Regions from separate parts of the Vibrio sp. 2433-A1 genome, predicted to be linked through region 4. Evidence: predicted binding sites of a transcription regulator. Region 4 holds the regulator's gene; each other region holds the start of a gene.
What was found. Region 4 encodes PurR, which represses purine synthesis genes. Its sites were predicted from a motif close to TNANGNAAACGTTTNCNTNA; they were not measured.
Positions count from the first base shown of each region.

Region 1: a site for PurR is predicted at 854-873, ahead of ACU01J_RS02410 (NCS2 family permease). Genes of this name have one in related genera too.
Region 2: a site for PurR is predicted at 1,371-1,390, ahead of folD (bifunctional methylenetetrahydrofolate dehydrogenase/methenyltetrahydrofolate cyclohydrolase FolD). Genes of this name have one in related genera too.
Region 3: a site for PurR is predicted at 912-931, ahead of purT (formate-dependent phosphoribosylglycinamide formyltransferase). Genes of this name have one in related genera too.

Region 1 is NZ_JBRESC010000001.1:508,728-510,934, reverse strand. It holds gene vcdP (small protein VcdP) at 325-411, shown strand; gene ACU01J_RS02410 (NCS2 family permease) at 894-2,183, shown strand.
Region 2 is NZ_JBRESC010000001.1:244,841-247,047, reverse strand. It holds gene ACU01J_RS01045 (NupC/NupG family nucleoside CNT transporter) at 1-244, shown strand, start outside; gene folD (bifunctional methylenetetrahydrofolate dehydrogenase/methenyltetrahydrofolate cyclohydrolase FolD) at 443-1,303, opposite strand; tRNA gene ACU01J_RS01035 (tRNA-Arg) at 1,505-1,581, shown strand; gene ACU01J_RS01030 (response regulator) at 1,914-2,207, shown strand, end outside.
Region 3 is NZ_JBRESC010000016.1:61,982-64,188, forward strand. It holds gene ACU01J_RS16025 (cyclic di-GMP phosphodiesterase) at 1-700, opposite strand, end outside; gene purT (formate-dependent phosphoribosylglycinamide formyltransferase) at 992-2,167, shown strand.
Region 4 is NZ_JBRESC010000005.1:187,971-190,177, forward strand. It holds gene torD (molecular chaperone TorD) at 1-284, shown strand, start outside; gene purR (HTH-type transcriptional repressor PurR) at 496-1,503, shown strand; cyclic di-GMP riboswitch class I at 1,648-1,735, shown strand; gene ACU01J_RS07365 (TfoX/Sxy family DNA transformation protein) at 1,870-2,207, shown strand, end outside.

The DNA of each region.
Region 1 (2,207 bases), on a different contig from region 4:
TGGAAAGCAAAAGGGCAATCACATATTAGGTATTTTTAACGAAAACGTTTACTCACCTAAGTTCGTAACTTTTGTAGCCAATCTCGTTATTAGGCTGATAATTCTGTAAGTTAATTACAGTTTAAGTTTGATTGAAGTCAATTTATAAGGTTTTTGTGATATTTATCACGCAAGTGCTTGTAATTAATTTTCTTTGGGGTATATTAGTAACCAACTTCGAAAGCGAAGAGAAAATGCTCAAAGGATGAGTCCGATTTGTCGCCTCCAAGGAACTGAGAAATCAATATTTGTAATTTGTTTTAATTGATTTAGAAGGTGATAGTTATGAAAGGTTTACCAAGTGCAGCGTTCTGGCTAAATAGCTCTGTTTACACTGGCAACTTTAAGTATCCAACAAGCTTCGGTTACTAAACCGGGGTTTGTGACTCTCGAACAGTTGTATGTTCACCCCTATTATTGGAATTTTTTTTCAGCAGCTTAATTCTTGCTGACATGATTCAACCGCCACTCAAATTGAGTGGCGTTTTTTTATCTAAAAAATAGCCTACCAGCGTATCCCAACTTCCTGATTTACTTAGCTAGCTCTTCTTGCCTCGCTTTTATTCGCATAAACTCATATTACTCGCCGATTATTAGTCATTTCTCTAGTTGTAACTTTGCAACATGGTACAAAAAAGCATCTTTTTCGTTTAAAAAATATCTTTTTCTTTACGTGTTGATAAATAACGTTTTTTACTAACTTTTTTTGCGATGTAATCGATTGAGTTTCCATTTTACAGTTAGAAATATTAGTTAGAGTCTTAATTCTATCTGGAATTTACTATTTGATGACCTTATAATTCCCGCCAATCGATTACGCAACCGTTTACTTTTTACCTTTTTAGGATTCGATTATGTTCGAAAAACTATTCAAGCTCAGTGAAAATGGCACGACAGTCAAAACTGAGATCGTCGCGGGTATCACTACCTTCCTAACGATGGCTTACATCATCTTCGTTAACCCAGCCATGCTTGCTGACGCGGGTATGGACAAAGGTGCTGTGTTCGTTGCTACCTGTCTTGCTGCCGCGATCGGCTGTTTTATCATGGGTTTTGTCGCTAACTACCCAATTGCTTTAGCGCCGGGTATGGGTCTAAATGCGTTCTTCACCTATGGTGTTGTTCTTGGCATGGGGCATTCATGGCAAGTTGCACTAGGAGCTGTTTTCGTCTCAGGTCTTATCTTTATGGCGTTGAGTGTATTCAAGATACGTGAATGGATAATTAACTCTATTCCAATGTCTTTAAGAACGGGAATCTCTGCGGGTATTGGTCTGTTTCTTGCTTTTATCGGTCTGCAAAATGCAGGTATCGTAGTTGACAACCCTGCGACTTTGGTTTCTTTAGGTGATATTACTAGCTTACACCAAGTACTTGCTGCCCTAGGCTTTTTCTTAACAATCGCTTTGGTATATAGGGGCGTACGTGGTGCTGTCATGATTGCAATTCTCGTAATTACTCTGATTGGACTAATTATGGGAGATGTTCATTGGGGCGGAGTGATGTCTACACCACCGAGTATTGCACCAACATTCATGCAGATGGATATCTCTGGTGTATTTGAAGTAGGCATGATCTCAGTCGTTTTTGCTTTCTTATTTGTAGACTTATTCGATACGGCTGGCACGTTGGTAGGGGTGGCAACAAAAGCTGACTTAATCAAAGAAGATGGTAAACTTCCTCGCCTAAGTAAAGCGTTACTTGCTGACTCAACAGCGACATCAGTAGGCGCAATGCTGGGTACTTCAAGTACAACTTCTTATGTTGAATCGACGGCCGGTGTTGCGGCTGGTGGCCGTACAGGCTTAACTGCAGTCGTCGTTGGTGTGTTATTCCTTCTAGCGTTATTCTTCTCGCCGCTCGCAGGCATGATTCCAGCGTACGCGACAGCAGGTGCACTTTTTTACGTAGCAATTTTGATGATGTCAGGTTTAGTTAGCATAGATTGGCGTGATTTAACGGAAGCTGCTCCTGTTGTTGTCACTTGCTTACTAATGCCTCTTACTTATTCAATTGCTCAAGGCATTGCTCTAGGGTTTATTTCCTATGCATTGATTAAGTTTTTAAGTGGTCGTGGTCGTGAAGTCTCGACGAGTGTTTGGTTCTTAGCTGCTGTGTTTATTATTAAATATGCAGTTGCATAATTACTGTTAATTGCTTGGTGTGTT
Region 2 (2,207 bases), on a different contig from region 4:
TGTTGCCTTCATTCAATTGATGGATGTAAAAGCTCAGCTAAGCACTCATTCGCAAGCGATTGTTACTTTTGCCCTGTGTGGTTTCGCTAACATCTCAACCATGGCAATGCTGATCGGCGGTCTAGGTAGCGTGGTACCCGAGAAGCGTCCGTTTATCTCTAAATATGGTTTCCGAGCGATTGCTGCTGGCGTCATGGCTAACCTGATGAGCGCATCTATTGCGGGTGTGATTTTAAGTCTGTAATTACAAGCATTAATAATCAGTGTGTCATTCCTTAGAACGAAGGATGAGGGAATCTCATAAAGTTATAGGCTCGCTTTAAGAGATCTCCAATTCATTCGTTCCTCACTCTTGAGGATGACAGCGCGTTTACTGAAAACTAAAAAGGGTTGATGTCTTTAAACATCAACCCTTTTTTATTTCTCTGAAGCGTTTTGAACTCTACTTGCTTGTATGGAACTGCTCACAAGCTAGCATAGTATTTTCAATCAAGCTGGCAACTGTCATTGGGCCAACACCGCCCGGTACAGGAGTAATGAAGCTAGCGTTCTCTTTCGCCACTTCGTAATCCACATCACCGACCAGCTTACCTGACTCTAAGCGGTTAATGCCTACATCGACCACAACCGCACCTTTCTTAATCCAATTACCTGGAATAAAGTTCGGTTTACCAACCGCGACAACTACAAGATCTGCGTGGCGTACATGGCCTTCTAGATCTTTAGTAAAGCGGTGGCACGTTGTTGTTGTACAGCCTGCTAGCAGTAATTCTAGCGTCATTGGGCGACCAACAATGTTCGAAGCGCCAACGACTACGGCGTGTTTACCACGAAGGTCAATGTTGTAACGATCAAGCAGAGTGATAATACCCTTTGGCGTACATGAGCGTAGCTTTGGAATACGTTGAGCTAGACGGCCAACATTGTATGGGTGGAAACCATCAACGTCTTTTTCTGGGTGGATACGCTCTAGTACGTGTGTTGCATCGATGCCCGCAGGAAGAGGCAACTGAACTAGAATACCGTCAATTTCATCATCGTTGTTGAGTTCATCAATAAGAGCAAGCAGCGTCTCTTCTGTTGTGTCTGCTGGAAGATCAAATGACTTTGAAATAAAGCCTACTTCCTCACAAGCGCGTCGCTTACTTCCTACATACACCTGAGATGCAGGGTCTTCACCAACTAAAACAACCGCAAGTCCCGGAGCGCGAAGTCCTGCTTCTTTACGAGCTTTAACGCGCGCTGCTACTTCTGAACGAACGGTTTGGGAAATAAGAGTTCCGTCGATATTTTGAGCTGTCATGACATACCTTAAGAATTTATAGCGACTTATTTGCAGCGCATTGTCGCAAATTATTTGACGAACATCCATAAGCAAACGTTTGCCTTGGGGTGTTTTTAATCAAAATAGAGTTCCGTGACCTTTTTTTAGTCAATCAGATCATAATGTTAAACAAAGCCCTTGTTTTAACGGCTCATCCTCGTATAATCCTGTCCCTGTAGCGCGCCCTTAGCTCAGCTGGATAGAGCACGTCCCTTCTAAGGATGTGGTCGAAGGTTCGAATCCTTCAGGGCGTGCCATTTCTTTAGAAAACCCCGATAACTCTCAGAGTTGCCGGGGTTTTTGCTTTTCTGCTGATATCTCACTATTCCATTTAGCTTGCAGTTGTTTGTTTTGTGAACAAAACGGTCGCGTTTTCTTTATGTTTTTGTTTTTAGTATTTCTATAGTGAATTCTGTAGATGTTGTGAAGTTGACATTAAATATATGAATATAAAGGAATAGTTATCTTTTTATATTGATTGATTTGTAAACTCTTTCTCTCTTGTGTATTTAGAACACCGAACAGATAAGGTTGTTGGCGACGGACTTTCACCTTGTCTCATTCTCAGAGAGTGCGATAGATACAATAGATGGCTGGCAATTTAGATTTAAGAAACAAGCGAATATTGATCGTTGAAGAAAACAGCATGCTTTCTTCCTCAATTAAAAACATGCTAAAAAAAATGGGTGGCGCAGAGGACAAAGTGCATAAGGCACAGAACGTTGTAACCTACCGACAGTTGATTAATCAATATTCGTTTGACCTAATCCTTTGCTCATACATGAGCCAGAAACGTGTCGTAGGCGCTAAGTATTTTTTCCTTTACCAGCAAAGCCGATCATTTTCTCGTAACTGCTCCTTTGTCATGATCGCTAATAGCAGT
Region 3 (2,207 bases), on a different contig from region 4:
TAATTTCACTAGCGAACACTTGGTGCAATTTCATGTGCTCAAACTCTTCGGGCGTTAATCGAGCTGGTTTGTGAAGAACCTTGTCATCAACTTTGATTTTACCAACATCATGAACAATGCCGCCGATCGCCATCTGCTTTAACATATCTCTAGGCAGCTCAAGGTACTTACCAAACGTCACCAGCAACGTGGCAACATTGACCGAATGCTCAAGTAAATCCTCATCTTTGGTACGTAACGCTGAGACACAATGCAACGCATCGGAGTGAAGCAATACAGACTCAATCAAATCATCAGCCATGCCATCGAGCTCATCCAGCTCGATTGGTTTGCCCTCAAAGGTCTGTGATAAGATTTTTTGCGCTAACCCTTTTGCATCACGAATGATTTTTTGCGCTTTTTGCTGTTGAGAAAAACGGCTAAGCTTTTTCTTCTTAACCGGCGTCTTTGCTTCTTCAACAACCTCTTCTGGCTCTAGTTCAATGGCAGGCTTAAACACGCTACCCTTTGCCGACAGTTCCGGGTCAACCCACGCAAACTTAATACCATTATCAATCAATTGTTTAATCGCCTGCTGCGACGAAACACGCCCAGCGTTAGCTAGGTTGACTCGCTTGCTATCTTCAATCGCGGTGACAAACATACCTGTCATCAGCGTATTGATAGGGATTTTCACTGAGTTTTTCGGGTCATACTGCATGAATACTGTAGCCAGTTTATTTTAAAAGTGTGATTCATAGAAATTATATCTCTAATCGCTAGGTTTTACTTAATTTGTCCCAATTTAGATACATATCCCTCAATAGCTTAATTAAAACTTGAGAACCAAATCTGTATTGTCGATTAAATAGCCATGTTTTCATCCGATTATACTAAGTGACGACATTTGATAGCCAAAATACACAAACAACGCGCGCAAACGTTTGCTTTTTCTCTTGGCTTAAGTATTATGCGTCAAAGTTATTACTCCTCTTAGACGTTAAGGTTATTTATGTTTGGTACAGCGACAGCTAAAAATTCGACACGTGTTCTGCTCTTAGGCTCTGGTGAACTTGGCAAAGAAGTCGCCATTGAGTGCCAACGCCTTGGCCTTGAAGTGATTGCCTGTGACCGCTACGAAAACGCACCAGCAATGCAAGTTGCCCACCGCAGCTACACATTGGATATGCTGGATGGTAAGGCGTTAGAAGAACTCATCGCTAAAGAACAACCTGATTACGTCGTCCCTGAGATTGAAGCCATTGCAACAGACACGCTAGTCGAACTTGAAGCTAAGGGGCTGAACGTGGTCCCTACTGCGAATGCAACCAAACTAACGATGAATCGCGAAGGTATTCGTCGCCTTGCTGCGGAAGAGCTGGAGCTGACCACCTCACCGTACCGCTTTGCAGACAACTACGAAGAGTTTGCCACCGCAGTTGAGGCTGTTGGTATTCCTTGTGTATGTAAGCCAGTGATGAGCTCTTCAGGCAAAGGCCAAAGTGTTATCAGAACGCCTCAAGACGTAGACAAAGCTTGGGACTACGCTCAAGAAGGCGGTCGTACTGGTGCGGGTCGTGTGATTGTCGAAGGCTTTATCGACTTTGATTATGAGATCACTTTACTCACTGTACGCGCGGTCGACGGTGTACACTTCTGCGCGCCAATTGGCCACCGCCAAGAAGATGGAGATTACCGTGAGTCATGGCAGCCACAAGCCATGTCTGACAAAGCGTTAGAAGCAGCTCAAGATGCGGCTAGTAAAGTAGTTAACGCACTAGGTGGGTTCGGTATTTTTGGCGTTGAACTGTTTATTAAAGGCGACACTGTTATCTTTAATGAGGTGTCTCCTCGTCCACACGATACAGGCCTTGTGACGCTGATGTCTCAAGACAGCTCTGAGTTTGCCCTGCATGTTCGCGCCTTTACCGGTATGCCAATTGCGGGCATTACTCAATACGGCCCAGCAGCATCGGCAGTAGTTTTAGGCCAAGGTACATCAACTAACATCCAATTTGATGGTTTGACAGAGGCACTGGCACAACCTCAAACACAAGTCCGTCTGTTTGGTAAACCTGATATCGATGGCCGCCGCCGTCTAGGTGTCGCTATCACGCGTCGAGACACCACCGAACAAGCTATCGAAGATGCAGTAACAAGCGCTGCTAAAGTGAAAGTGATTTACTAAACCATTTAATCTAATCGAACTTAAAAAGGCCTGGTTTAAT
Region 4 (2,207 bases):
GTGTTGAGGTAGACAAAAACCTGAATGAACCTGCAGATCACATTGCGATTGAACTCGATTTCTTAGGTAACTTGATCATCCGCTCAAATGACGCAGAAGACGAAGCTAAGATTGAAGAAGCTTTTGCTGTTCAGGAACAGTTCATTCGTCAACACCTGCTAAGCTGGACGCCACAGTTCTCAGAAAAGTGTCAGAAGTTTGATGAGTTCGGTTTCTACTCGGCAATCAGCGCATTCGCTACTGCCTTCCTTGCTTTAGATCGCAGCTATCTGTTAGGCGAATAAAGACAACATTGTGACCTCCGGCAGGTTGCTTTCGTGTTTTTTTGTTTGCTCTTAAGAGTTTTGCGGTCTAAAATTGTGACCGCAAACGATAAAAACAAACGAATCAAATACAAACCGCTAAATAGAGCGGTTTTTGTGTTTCTGATACTTTCTGCTTAGGTATTCTAAACTGAATATAATTCCGCGGCAGTCATCGACAGGACAGAACCTTATGGCCACTATAAAAGACGTTGCTCGCCTAGCTGGTGTATCAACGACAACTGTGTCACATGTAATCAATAAAACGCGCTTTGTTGCTGAAGCTACGCAAGAAAAAGTAATGGAAGCAGTAACAGAACTAAACTACGCACCAAGTGCGGTTGCACGTAGCCTAAAGTGTAATACCACGCGCACGATTGGTATGCTGGTGACTCAGTCCACAAACCTTTTCTTCTCTGAGGTCATTGATGGTGTAGAGAGTTACTGTTACCGCCAAGGCTATACGCTGATCTTATGTAATACGGGCGGTATTTATGAGAAGCAACGCGACTACATTCGCATGCTAGCTGAAAAGCGCGTAGACGGTATTTTGGTCATGTGTTCAGACTTAACTGAAGAACTGAGCGAAATGCTAGATCGCCACAAAGACATCCCGAAAGTGGTTATGGATTGGGGGCCAGAGAGCTCTCAAGCCGATAAGATCATCGATAACTCGGAAGAAGGTGGCTATTTAGCAACTAAATACCTAATTGACCGTGGTCATACCGATATTGCCTGCCTAAGCGGACACTTTGAGAAAGCAGCGTGTCAGGAACGTATTCGTGGCTTTAAACGTGCGATGAACGAAGCAAACCTTCCAGTCAAAGAAGATTGGATTTTAGAAGGTAACTTCGAGTGTGATACTGCAGTTCTAGCTGCAGACCAGATCGCAGCAATGGACAATAAGCCAAGCGCAATCTTCTGTTTCAATGACACTATGGCTCTAGGGCTAATGAGTCGCCTACAGCAGAAAGGCATTCGCATTCCAGAAGATATGTCGGTAATTGGTTACGACAATATCGAGCTTGCGGAGTACTTCTCACCACCATTGACCACGGTTCACCAGCCAAAACGCCGTGTAGGTAAAAACGCATTCGAGATTCTACTAGAGCGCATTAAAGACAAAGAGCACGAAAAGCGTATCTTTGAAATGCACCCAGAGATCGTTGAGCGAAATACCGTACAAAATATTAAGAAATAACTTATTTGACATACACTTAGCTGGGTTGCTTTCATTGGCTAAGTGTATGAACCAAACCTATTTACTGAACCAAGATCACACTTATCCCATTCAAATGTGATGCCCAGCCCAAAATCCATTTATCCTTATTGTTGTTCGATTATGCCACGAACAGGGCAAACCATTTCGAAAGGATGGGACGCAAAGCCTCCGGCCTTCAACAAGTTAATTGTTTGGTAGCGGGGTTGCCGATGGTAAATATGCACACATGTCATATTGTAATTGCTAGCAATCGTATGACACTAGACTGACAACAAGCCTGCATAATTTTGCTACTCTCTCGGACCTGAATTGGTGGCGTATACATATACACCGAGAATACACAGCATGGATAAACCAATACTAAAAGACTCAATGCGACTATTTGAGCCGTTAGGCTTAATCAAGTCCCGCTCAATGTTTGGTGGCTTCGGTATTTTTGCCGACGACACTATGTTTGCATTAGTCGTCAATGATAAGTTGCACGTTAGGGCAGACGACGTACTTGCAAAGCAATTTAAATCTCTTAGCTTAGAACCTTACGTTTACAAAAAGCGCGGCTTTCCTGTCGTCACCAAATACTTTGCTCTAAGCGATGATTGGTTTAAGAATAAGGATAATACGCTTGAGATTGCCCAAGCTGCGCTAACTGCAGCGAACAGCGAAAAGAAACAGCAAGCGAAAGC